Regions from separate parts of the Paenibacillus sp. RRE4 genome, predicted to be linked through region 2. Evidence: riboswitches for the same ligand, from Rfam matches in the RefSeq annotation. Region 2 holds a riboswitch; each other region holds the start of a gene.
What was found. Region 2 has a riboswitch for thiamine pyrophosphate ahead of thiC (phosphomethylpyrimidine synthase ThiC). Riboswitches for the same ligand answer to the same signal wherever they lie in the genome.
Positions count from the first base shown of each region.

Region 1: another riboswitch for thiamine pyrophosphate. It lies ahead of Q9R46_RS11685 (thiamine phosphate synthase); the one in region 2 lies ahead of thiC (phosphomethylpyrimidine synthase ThiC).
Region 3: another riboswitch for thiamine pyrophosphate. It lies ahead of Q9R46_RS20645 (ABC transporter substrate-binding protein); the one in region 2 lies ahead of thiC (phosphomethylpyrimidine synthase ThiC).

Region 1 is NZ_JAUZUT010000001.1:2,595,432-2,598,713, reverse strand. Features, by position in the region: gene Q9R46_RS11690 (ABC-F family ATP-binding cassette domain-containing protein) at 1-1,242, shown strand, start outside; TPP riboswitch at 1,282-1,391, shown strand; gene Q9R46_RS11685 (thiamine phosphate synthase) at 1,639-2,370, shown strand; gene thiO (glycine oxidase ThiO) at 2,447-3,282, shown strand, end outside.
Region 2 is NZ_JAUZUT010000007.1:63,592-66,873, forward strand. Features, by position in the region: gene thiC (phosphomethylpyrimidine synthase ThiC) at 1-1,786, opposite strand, end outside; TPP riboswitch at 2,182-2,295, opposite strand; gene Q9R46_RS23355 (IclR family transcriptional regulator) at 2,460-3,203, opposite strand.
Region 3 is NZ_JAUZUT010000004.1:130,093-133,374, reverse strand. Features, by position in the region: gene Q9R46_RS20655 (hypothetical protein) at 207-386, shown strand; gene Q9R46_RS20650 (DUF2798 domain-containing protein) at 441-935, opposite strand; TPP riboswitch at 1,067-1,179, shown strand; gene Q9R46_RS20645 (ABC transporter substrate-binding protein) at 1,395-2,435, shown strand; gene Q9R46_RS20640 (MTH1187 family thiamine-binding protein) at 2,809-3,099, shown strand; gene Q9R46_RS20635 (ABC transporter permease) at 3,099-3,282, shown strand, end outside.

The sequences.
Region 1 (3,282 bases), on a different contig from region 2:
ACGGATCAGATGGCTGATGCCGATCCAGACAAACTTGAGCAGTTGCTTGAAGAAATGGGCGATATTCAGGAACAGCTTGAACAGGGCGATTTTTATCTGATTGATGTGAAAGTGGAAGAAATGGCAAACGGTTTGGGATTAAATGCAATTGGCCTTGATCGAGATGTTGCGGCTCTCAGTGGTGGACAACGTACGAAAGTCCTGCTTGCAAAATTGTTGCTGGAGAAACCCACTGCCCTTTTGTTGGATGAGCCGACTAACTATCTGGATGTAGAGCATATTGAGTGGCTAACTAGATATTTGAAAGACTACCCCTATGCTTTTCTATTGATTTCCCATGATACAGAGTTTATGAATGAAGTGGTTAATGTCATTTATCATCTGGAATTTGCAAAATTGACGCGTTATGCGGCCAACTATGAGAAATTTCTTGAAATGGCAGATATGCAGAAAGCACAGCATATCGATGCCTACGAGAAGCAACAGGAATACATCAAAAAACAGGAAGATTTCATTCAACGCAACAAAGCTCGAGCTTCGACCTCTGGCCGGGCGAAAAGCCGGGAAAAACAACTTGGAAAGGTCGAGCGAATCGATCGACCAGACGAAGCAGCAAAACCAACATTTAAGTTCAAGGATGCCCGCGCAAGTAGCAAAACCGTTTTTGAAGGTATTGATTTTGAGATCGGTTATACGTATCCATTACTACCTAAGATGACCATGACGATCGAACGTGGAGAAAAGATCGCGATTGTGGGATGTAACGGTGTAGGTAAATCGACACTGCTCAAAACGATCCTGGGTAAAATAGCGCCAATTAGCGGAAAAACGTTTCTTGGAGATTATTTGGAGACGGCATACTTTGAACAGGAAGTGCGAGCCGGAAATATTACACCGATCGATGATGTATGGAACGAGTTTTCACATCTAACACAGAACGAGGTACGAGGACATCTTGCACGTTGCGGGCTCAAAAATGAGCATATTACGCGTCCACTTAACATGCTTAGCGGTGGGGAGCAAGCCAAAGTCCGATTGTGCAAACTGTTGATGCGTGAAAGCAACTGGGTCTTGTTTGATGAGCCGACGAACCATCTGGATGTCACGGCAAAAGCTGAACTGCAGCGTGCGTTGAAAGAATATAAGGGAACTGTTTTACTTGTATCGCACGAACCGGATTTTTATGAAGGCTGGGTCACTAAAACGTGGAATGTAGAAGAGTGGTCCGAAAAAGCACGATGACAAAAAAAACCGGTTGTGGTAATATAGGCTACAACTTCATATGAACACTAGGGGGGCCGCACGATGCGGCTGAGATGGAAAAATACGATTCCGGACCCTTTGCACCTGATCTGGATCATACCAGCGTAGGGAAGTGGCGCGTTTCAGCGAAAACGATAGTAAATGATTCTTAACGTAAGAACAGGATCTTTTTACATCGTGATGCCAAGCGTTTCAATATCGAATAAACAGTTATCGATTTGACTATCAAACTGCTTAAGAGGTATTTGTCACACGCTTGTGTTTAAACTGAACCATTGTTTATACGCAGCCGCTCCCCTACGGGAGTGGCTTTTTTGATTTATATTTGTCATTACAACTCCTCCAAGCCTGTAGATGAAAGGAGCGAAAACGAGGTTGCATACCTTGATGTTTGATTATGAAGCTCATGAATTAGGTAAAACTTCAACAAACCAGTGGCACCAGCGGACAGATAAATCTGTACCAACGTGTGGACAAGAGCAAGACTTTTTTGAGTTACATGTGATATCTACGAATAAAGCGGAACAGTCAGCCATGTTGAAAGCAGCCAAAGATATTTGGCCTTATGTGCATTACATCCATATCCGGGAAAAGCAACTTTCGCAACAGGAATGTTTTAACTGGGCCAAATTGATGGCAGAAGCGGGTGTTCCGGCTTCCCGCATTGTAATCAACGGTGCGAACATATATTCGTCAGGTTGTTTTTATCAAGGGGTACATTGGAGCCAAATTATGCTGGAAAGGGCAAAAGTAATGGTAACGCCGGAGAACAAGCGTGATCCACGGCTCAGGTTGGGGATATCGGTGCATTCGTTGCATGAAGCGAGAATTGCCGAAGAGTATGGCGCGGATTACCTTTTTTTCGGGCATGTGTACGCAAGTGCAAGTAAACCTGATTCTGTAGCGAGGGGATTAGATGCATTGTCGGAAGTGTGCTCCAGTGTAAAGGTGCCTGTTATTGCAATAGGGGGGATTCATCCGGGTAACATTCAGGCTGTCAGGTCTGCGGGAGCCAGGGGTGCAGCTGTGATCTCAAGTGTGTTAAAACATGCAAACCCTGCTTATGCTGCTGCGCTTCTTAAACAGGCCGTGGACGCGGTGAAGTGAATGTTTCCCGGTCAAGAGCCGTAAATGATGCCAACCCGAGAAAATGTGAATGTTGTTCAAACAAGGAGATGACAAAATGGTGCAGAGCAAACCGAGTCAACCCGAGGAAGTGATACGTTCATCGTATGATCAAAATAAGTTTGAGCTGCTGGCTCTATCTGAAAATTCGGATTTATCCAAGACACAAGAAACCTGTCATGCAGAAACAATCATTGTAGGCGGTGGAGTCATAGGCTGTGCGATTGCTTTTGAACTGGCATCCAGAGGTCGGGAAGTACTGCTTGTTGAGCAGTCGGAAATTGCTAGCGGAGCTTCCTGTGCGGCTGCCGGCATGCTGGCAGCAGACAGTGAGGATTTTGCTCATCCACTCATGGCAAAAGCCGCACATGAAAGCAGGGAATTGTTGCATAAGCACAAAGAGCAAATATCCGCTTTAACAGGTATGGATCTTGGCTTACGGCGCAACGGATTTATCACACCGTTTCGTTCATACGGTGATCTAAGTAAATACAAGGATAGACGAAATACCACTTCGGGAATGCAGCAACTTTGGTGGGATCGAAGCACGGTGCAACGAGAAGCGTTATGGTTGAATCGGGATACGTACGGCGCTTATTACCGATCATTGGAGAGCGAAGTGTTGCCCGTTTCATTGACAAGAGCTTATGCGAGATCGGCTGAAATGATGGGTGCGCGCATTTTGGAAGGAGTTCAAGATGTTCGGCTGATCGTAGATAAGCATGGTGTTCAAGGTATTAGAACGGCTAGGGGAGAGGTGTGTTGCAGACATATCATCATAGCTGCTGGTTTACAAGGGGAGCAACTCATGCATCAAGTGGGGGGCACTTTGCCTTCAAGTCCGGTGAAAGGTGAAATGTTGGCCGTTCGGTTCCCTACAGATCAGGCTGGTGG
Region 2 (3,282 bases):
TTCCTGCCGTGACTGCTTCATCGTCGTTCAGGCCGCGTTCAGCGGCAAAGGCACGAATGTCCTGCGTAATGCGCATACTGCAGAACTTCGGCCCGCACATCGAGCAGAAATGGGCCTCCTTCGCCCCTTCTGCGGGCAACGTCTCATCGTGGTAGGATAGCGCTCGTTCCGGGTCAAGCGACAGGTTAAACTGATCTCTCCAGCGGAACTCGAAGCGTGCCTTCGACAATGCATCATCCCGGCGCTGGGCGCGTGGGTGGCCTTTGGCTAGATCTGCGGCATGAGCGGCTATTTTATAAGCGATAACCCCTTCACGCACATCATCCTTGTTCGGAAGCCCCAAATGCTCCTTCGGGGTAACATAGCAGAGCATAGACGTACCAAACCAGCCAATCATCGCTGCCCCAATCGCGGACGTAATATGATCATATCCCGGTGCGATGTCTGTGGTCAGTGGTCCGAGCGTATAAAACGGCGCTTCCTGGCAGATCTCCATCTGCAAATCCACATTCTCTTTGATCTTATGCATCGGCACATGCCCCGGCCCTTCAATCATGACCTGCACATCATGCTTCCATGCAATCTGCGTTAATTCCCCAAGTGTGGCGAGCTCCGCCATCTGTGCTTCATCGTTGGCGTCGTAGATGCTACCTGGACGTAGTCCGTCCCCGAGGGAGAAAGCAACATCGTACCTTTTCATAATCTCGCAGATTTCTTCAAAATGGGTGTACAAAAAGTTCTCCTGATGATGTGCCAGACACCACGCCGCCATAATCGACCCGCCCCGTGACACAATCCCCGTCATCCGTTTCGCGGTCATCGGAATATATCGCAGCAACACACCCGCATGAATTGTAAAATAATCCACGCCCTGCTCCGCCTGTTCAATCAGCGTATCTCGGTATAACTCCCAAGTGAGTGCTTCCGCCTCGCCATTCACCTTCTCCAGCGCCTGATAGAGCGGCACCGTACCGATCGGCACTGGAGAGTTACGGATGATCCATTCCCGTGTGGTATGAATGTCTCTGCCTGTGGAGAGATCCATTACCGTATCCGATCCCCAGCGAACAGCCCAGGTCATCTTCTCCACCTCCTCCTCGATGGAGGAAGATACAGCGGAATTGCCTATGTTGGCGTTGATTTTCACATGAAAATAACGCCCGATCAGCATCGGCTCACTCTCCGGGTGATTGATGTTGGATGGAAGAATCGCACGGCCGCTCGCCAGCTCCTGCCGTACGAATTCGGGCTCTACGCCTTCACGAATAGCGGCGTACTCCATCTCCGGCGTAATCAAACCCTGCCGCGCATAATGCATCTGCGTGACGCACCGCCCGGCCTGAGCTCGTAGCGGTTGCCCGCGGAAACCCGGGTACTCCTCTGCCCCGGCCCTCCGTCCGCCTGGCTTCAAGCCATTATCTTCAGGTTTCACCGCCCGACCTTCATATTCTTCAACGTCACCGCGCTCCATGATCCAGTGATTCCGGAGCGCAGGTAGCCCCTTCCGAATGTCCATCTGGAATTCGGGATCGGTCATCGGGCCGCTCGTATCGTAGACACGCAGCGGCTCATTATGCTCCACCCCTTGGGGAGTATTCGTGTCATGAAGGGCAATTTCACGCTCCGGCACAGCAATGTCCGGTCGTGAGCCCTGAATGTAGACTTTGCGGCTGCCCGGGAAGGGTTGTACCCCTCCAGCCGCTCCGGTTTTCTTTTCCACCGGATGACCATCGCGCCCTGTTTCCTCTATTCCCGTCTGTTGCCCCGTTTGCTTATGTGTACTCATGTCTCCTGTTCCTCCTCTGTGATCTTCTTTTGCCCATATCGTCCACCAATGTGACAGCTTTGACTTACCACACCTGTCTGGAAAAAGCAGAGCACAGAAGCACAGCAGGATTAACCCTGCATAAGCAGCCAGAATAATCCAAAAGACAACTTTTATGTACAATCAGCATGAGCACGATACGCGAGATCACTTCTCTTAGAAGTCGCGGCATATATGCCGCAATTGTTGTGCCGTCACTGCCATGGTGAAACACAACACATGAATCTCTGCTTGCCGCTGTAAATAAAAAAAGCCGGTTCCGAAGGAACCGACTGATGTCCATCACCATACACGCAACCAGGGCCATCCGCTGCAATACAGCATGGGTCCCGGGTTAACGCCTGTGGTGTTTGTGGTCATGTGGCCGATTACTTCCCTACGCTGGTATGATCCAGATCAGGTGCAAAGGGTCCGGAATCTCATGCGATCCCGTCTCAGTCCGGACAATTCGGACTCCCCCAGTAACGTAAACGTATTGCGACAATCAAGCCGCTGTTCAACTTGCAAAATAACATTTTCAACCGACCCCGCTGGGTCGTCCATTACAGAGTAGCGTAATCTGGGCTGAAATTCAACCTTAATATTCCAGAGGGGAAATTCCCTTCTAGCAAAACTTCATGCAAAGAGCCCACCCCTAAGGCAACATAAGTCCCATTTGCACAGCTGCCTCTTTCAACACAGGTGCGTACTCGTGTAATGTCTCTTGCGAGAGCCTGCTAACAGGTCCGGACACGGAAAGCGCCGCTGCAATGTTGCCTCTGCGATCCATAATGGGCACGGACACAGCGGCAGCTCCCGGCTCGCGTTCCTCATAACTGGTTGCGTAGCCACTCACCCGAATGTCTTCCATCTGTGCCAGATAGACGGCCGGATCGATAAATACAGGCCATTCCGGGCCGTTCATCAGTTCCTCCCGATCCTCGTCAGCGGCAAATGCCATTAACACTTTGCTTGAAGCGCCTACGGAAAGCGGCAGTCTGACCCCTACAGGCGCAACCCGCCGAATAGCCTGATCACTCTGCACAGCCTGAATCCGAATCCGTTCACCGCCGTCACGAAGGTAAAGACTTACCGTCTCGCCCAAGCGATCACGAAGTCTCTCCATTGCAGGTAAAAGCAAAATTGCAGGATCGTCACTACGTGACATATGCGCCGACAGCTCCCAGATCCGAATGCCCAGTCGATACTTTTCGGTTGCTGCATCACGTATCACGAACCCCCGATCCTCCAGTGTAGCCATCAACCGATGCACCGTACTTTTGTGCAAACCGATCTGGCTGGCAATTTCGGTGAGTCCAAGATCACTGCGCGTGGTAAAACATAATAATATATCCAGCGCCCGTTCTACAGCCCGGACGGTTAACTTGCGGTCTTCCATGGCATGATGCCCTCCTCATGTTTCATCACATGAAACTTGGTTACATAAATTATATGAGAAACGGTCTCATCTGTAAACC
Region 3 (3,282 bases), on a different contig from region 2:
CATTCAACCGGAATAAAGACGAGCTAACACTTTCCGACATCATCCGTATTAAATTCAGAGGTATTCTCCTTCTTGCAATCAGCATTGTTATGGCTTTAGCTTCCATTAAACAATTAGTCGAGTAACCGTTTTTCAATATATATGAGTTGCCCTATATAACAGTTCAGACTATGGTAAAGCAAGCTGTCGAAGGGAGAAGGTATTGCATGAATATGGGTCCGAACCATCTGAATTCATCCGAGGGCGAAGCCGCCAAACAAAGGGCAGATGAACTTGCCCGCCAAGCTCAGCGCGGTACCTGGTTGAGTGGAATTTTCACCACAATCATTATCGCTGCTGTGATCATTGGAATTTTATTTTGGATCGCTTACATTAGAACTTCTTAAAAATAGGATTGCCCAGGAAATACTTTTTTTCTAGATGGATAACGATACGATGAATTAAACCGTCATAACAGCCGCCGGTCCCTTGAACAACTTGCCAAATACATAACGCACTAGCGGCCCCAATACAATCAACTGATATGGCAATGCCAGACCGAAGTTACGTACAATCGTATGAAGATACGTGCTGATCACGGATTCTCCCTCTAACTGACCGGCAGCAACGGCTGTAATGATGCCATATAAAGACATGAGCAAAACCATGCCGATCACCATGAATAAGGACATCGTAACTACACCTTTGATTTTACTCGATCTCGCAAATGAGAAGGAAAATGCAATTTTTCTCGCTATTGGCCCCACGATGAACGACTCCACCAAAAAGGCAATGACAAAACAGAGCACGAATTGAAGCAGCATCTGCATCTCGGACATCCGACCTAACATCCCCGTATGCCATAGATTGAAGGTCATCATCACTACGACCATTCCTGTACACATCATAAGTCCAAAAATAACTTGTTCTTTCTTGCTTACTGGCAATATACTCATCCTTTCTGTAACTTGGATCATTATAGACAATCGGGCTACCCTCACATAAGTGAACATTTTGTGAACGATTTACCGACTAGACACACTCCCGTCACTGGCCTATAATTACACCTAGTAATGCCCGTAACTTCATAGTTTCCCAGGGGAGTCGGAATTGGCCGGCTGAGAGTGTATCCCATCAAGATACTAACCCTTAGACCTGATCTGGATCATGCCAGCGTAGGAATCGGAGTATATTGCAACGGCACAGCTATAAGCTGAACGCCACTCTCTCACGCCTGCACGCGTCCCGGATTACGGGGCGCTTTTTTTGTTTTCTTTTGACATGCAGAAACAGAAAAATGACGTTATTCGGATAACCCGCGAGTATAAATTCGTCGATTTATGCAAAGGGATTGGATATGAAGCCAAGGAGTACCCCCGTGCCATCCGGCCGGACATACGAAGGAGAGAATCACAATGAATTGGCGTAAAACGATGGGAATGTTACTCATGTGTGTGCTATTGGTTACCGTAGCTGCATGTGGTGGCAAAGAAGCCGCTCCAGCAGAGCAGCAAAGTGCGACTGGTTCGGACCAAACCAATGAGGGGAGCAGTACTGCACTGAAAGATATAAAAGTCGTGCTCGACTGGACTCCAAATACGAATCATACCGGTCTGTATGCAGCGGTGGACCAAGGTTTTTATAAAGCAGCAGGTTTAAATGTGGAGATTGTACAGCCAGGAGCCGGTGGTGCGGATACGATGGTTGCCTCGGGTGAGGTACCGTTTGGCGTCAGTTATCAGGAAAGTGTAACTCAGGCGCGCACGCAGGACGTTCCACTTGTGTCGATTGCCGCAGTTATTCAGCATAATACATCTGGTTTTGCCGCTCCAGTGGATCGTAAGATCAAATCACCCAAAGATTTTGAAGGTAAAACCTACGGTGGCTGGGGTTCCCCGGTAGAAGAAGCGGTAATGCAGTCCATTATGGAGGGCGAAGGTGCTGATGTATCGAAAGTCAAAAACATTAACATGGGCGATGCCGACTTCTTCACAGCTGTGAAACGCGACATCGACTTTGCGTGGATTTTCTATGCCTGGACGGGAATTGAGGCTGAATTACGCGGAGAACCGATTGACATGTTATATGTAAAAGATTATGCCAAAGCGCTGGATTACTACACCCCTGTACTCGTGACCAATGAACAGACGATTCAGAAAGACCCTGAACTGGTGAAAGCTTTCCTAAAGGCCACTTCTGAAGGTTATCAGTATGCCATTGATCACCCTGAAGAAGCAGCGAACATTTTGATCAAAGCTGTTCCCGATCTGGACAAAGATTTAGTACTTGCAAGCCAAAAGTGGCTCAGCCCGAAATACAAAGATGACGCACCTCGCTGGGGTGAACAAAAGGAAGAGGTATGGAAGAACTACACCGACTGGATGTTCAGCAAGAAACTGCTGGATAAAGAGATTGATGTAACGAAAGCATACACCAACGAATTTTTACCGCAGTAATAAGTGATTACTCAACATGTAAAAATGAATTTTGATTTTTTCACATTTAAATGAAAAGGAAGAAAAAACTTAAAGAAGCGAGCCCTTATAAGGTTTTCTAAGGAAAGCCACCTCATAAGCACGCTTTCTGCTGAATTTTCTTCCCACAATCCAAGTGATAAGTTAATTTTTTTGTACACAAAAAACGGAGAGGGCAGAACCCCTCTAAAGAAGCAAAGCGGTCGCGTTTATCACCGGATTTTCCCTTTGGAAAAGGGAATCAAAAAAATCTGGGGATAACAGCGATCTAAGAGGGGACTGCATTCGGAGTGGTACAGTGTACAACGACCATATCTACTTATCCATCCACACCCGAAAGGAGCATTAATCTCTCATGGCAAGTACATTACTCAGTATTCAGGTTATTCCCAAAACACCGAACGGCGAGAACTCCTATCCATACGTAGACCGTGCCATCGAAGTGATTCAGCAATCCGGCCTGAAATATCAGGTCAACGCGCTCGATACGACCATGGAGGGCGAACTGGATGAACTACTGGAGGTTGTGCGCAAAATGCACGAAGTGCTTGTGGAAGCTGGTAGTCCAAGCATCATCTCCCAGATCAAAATCGCACATAGCCCGGACGGATTCAGCATGGATACACTGACGGAGAAATATCGCTAATGTCTACCTATTTTAAAAGTGTATGGCCGCCCCTCGTGGCGGTTATTCTCTTTATCACGGTATGGCAAGGGGCCGTCTCTCTATTCCAGATTGAGAAATGGATGTTGCCTGCGCCGTCCGATATCGCTCGCGAAGCAGCTTCTCAGGCTGACCGTTTGGGTATGCACGCCGCTGCAACGATTC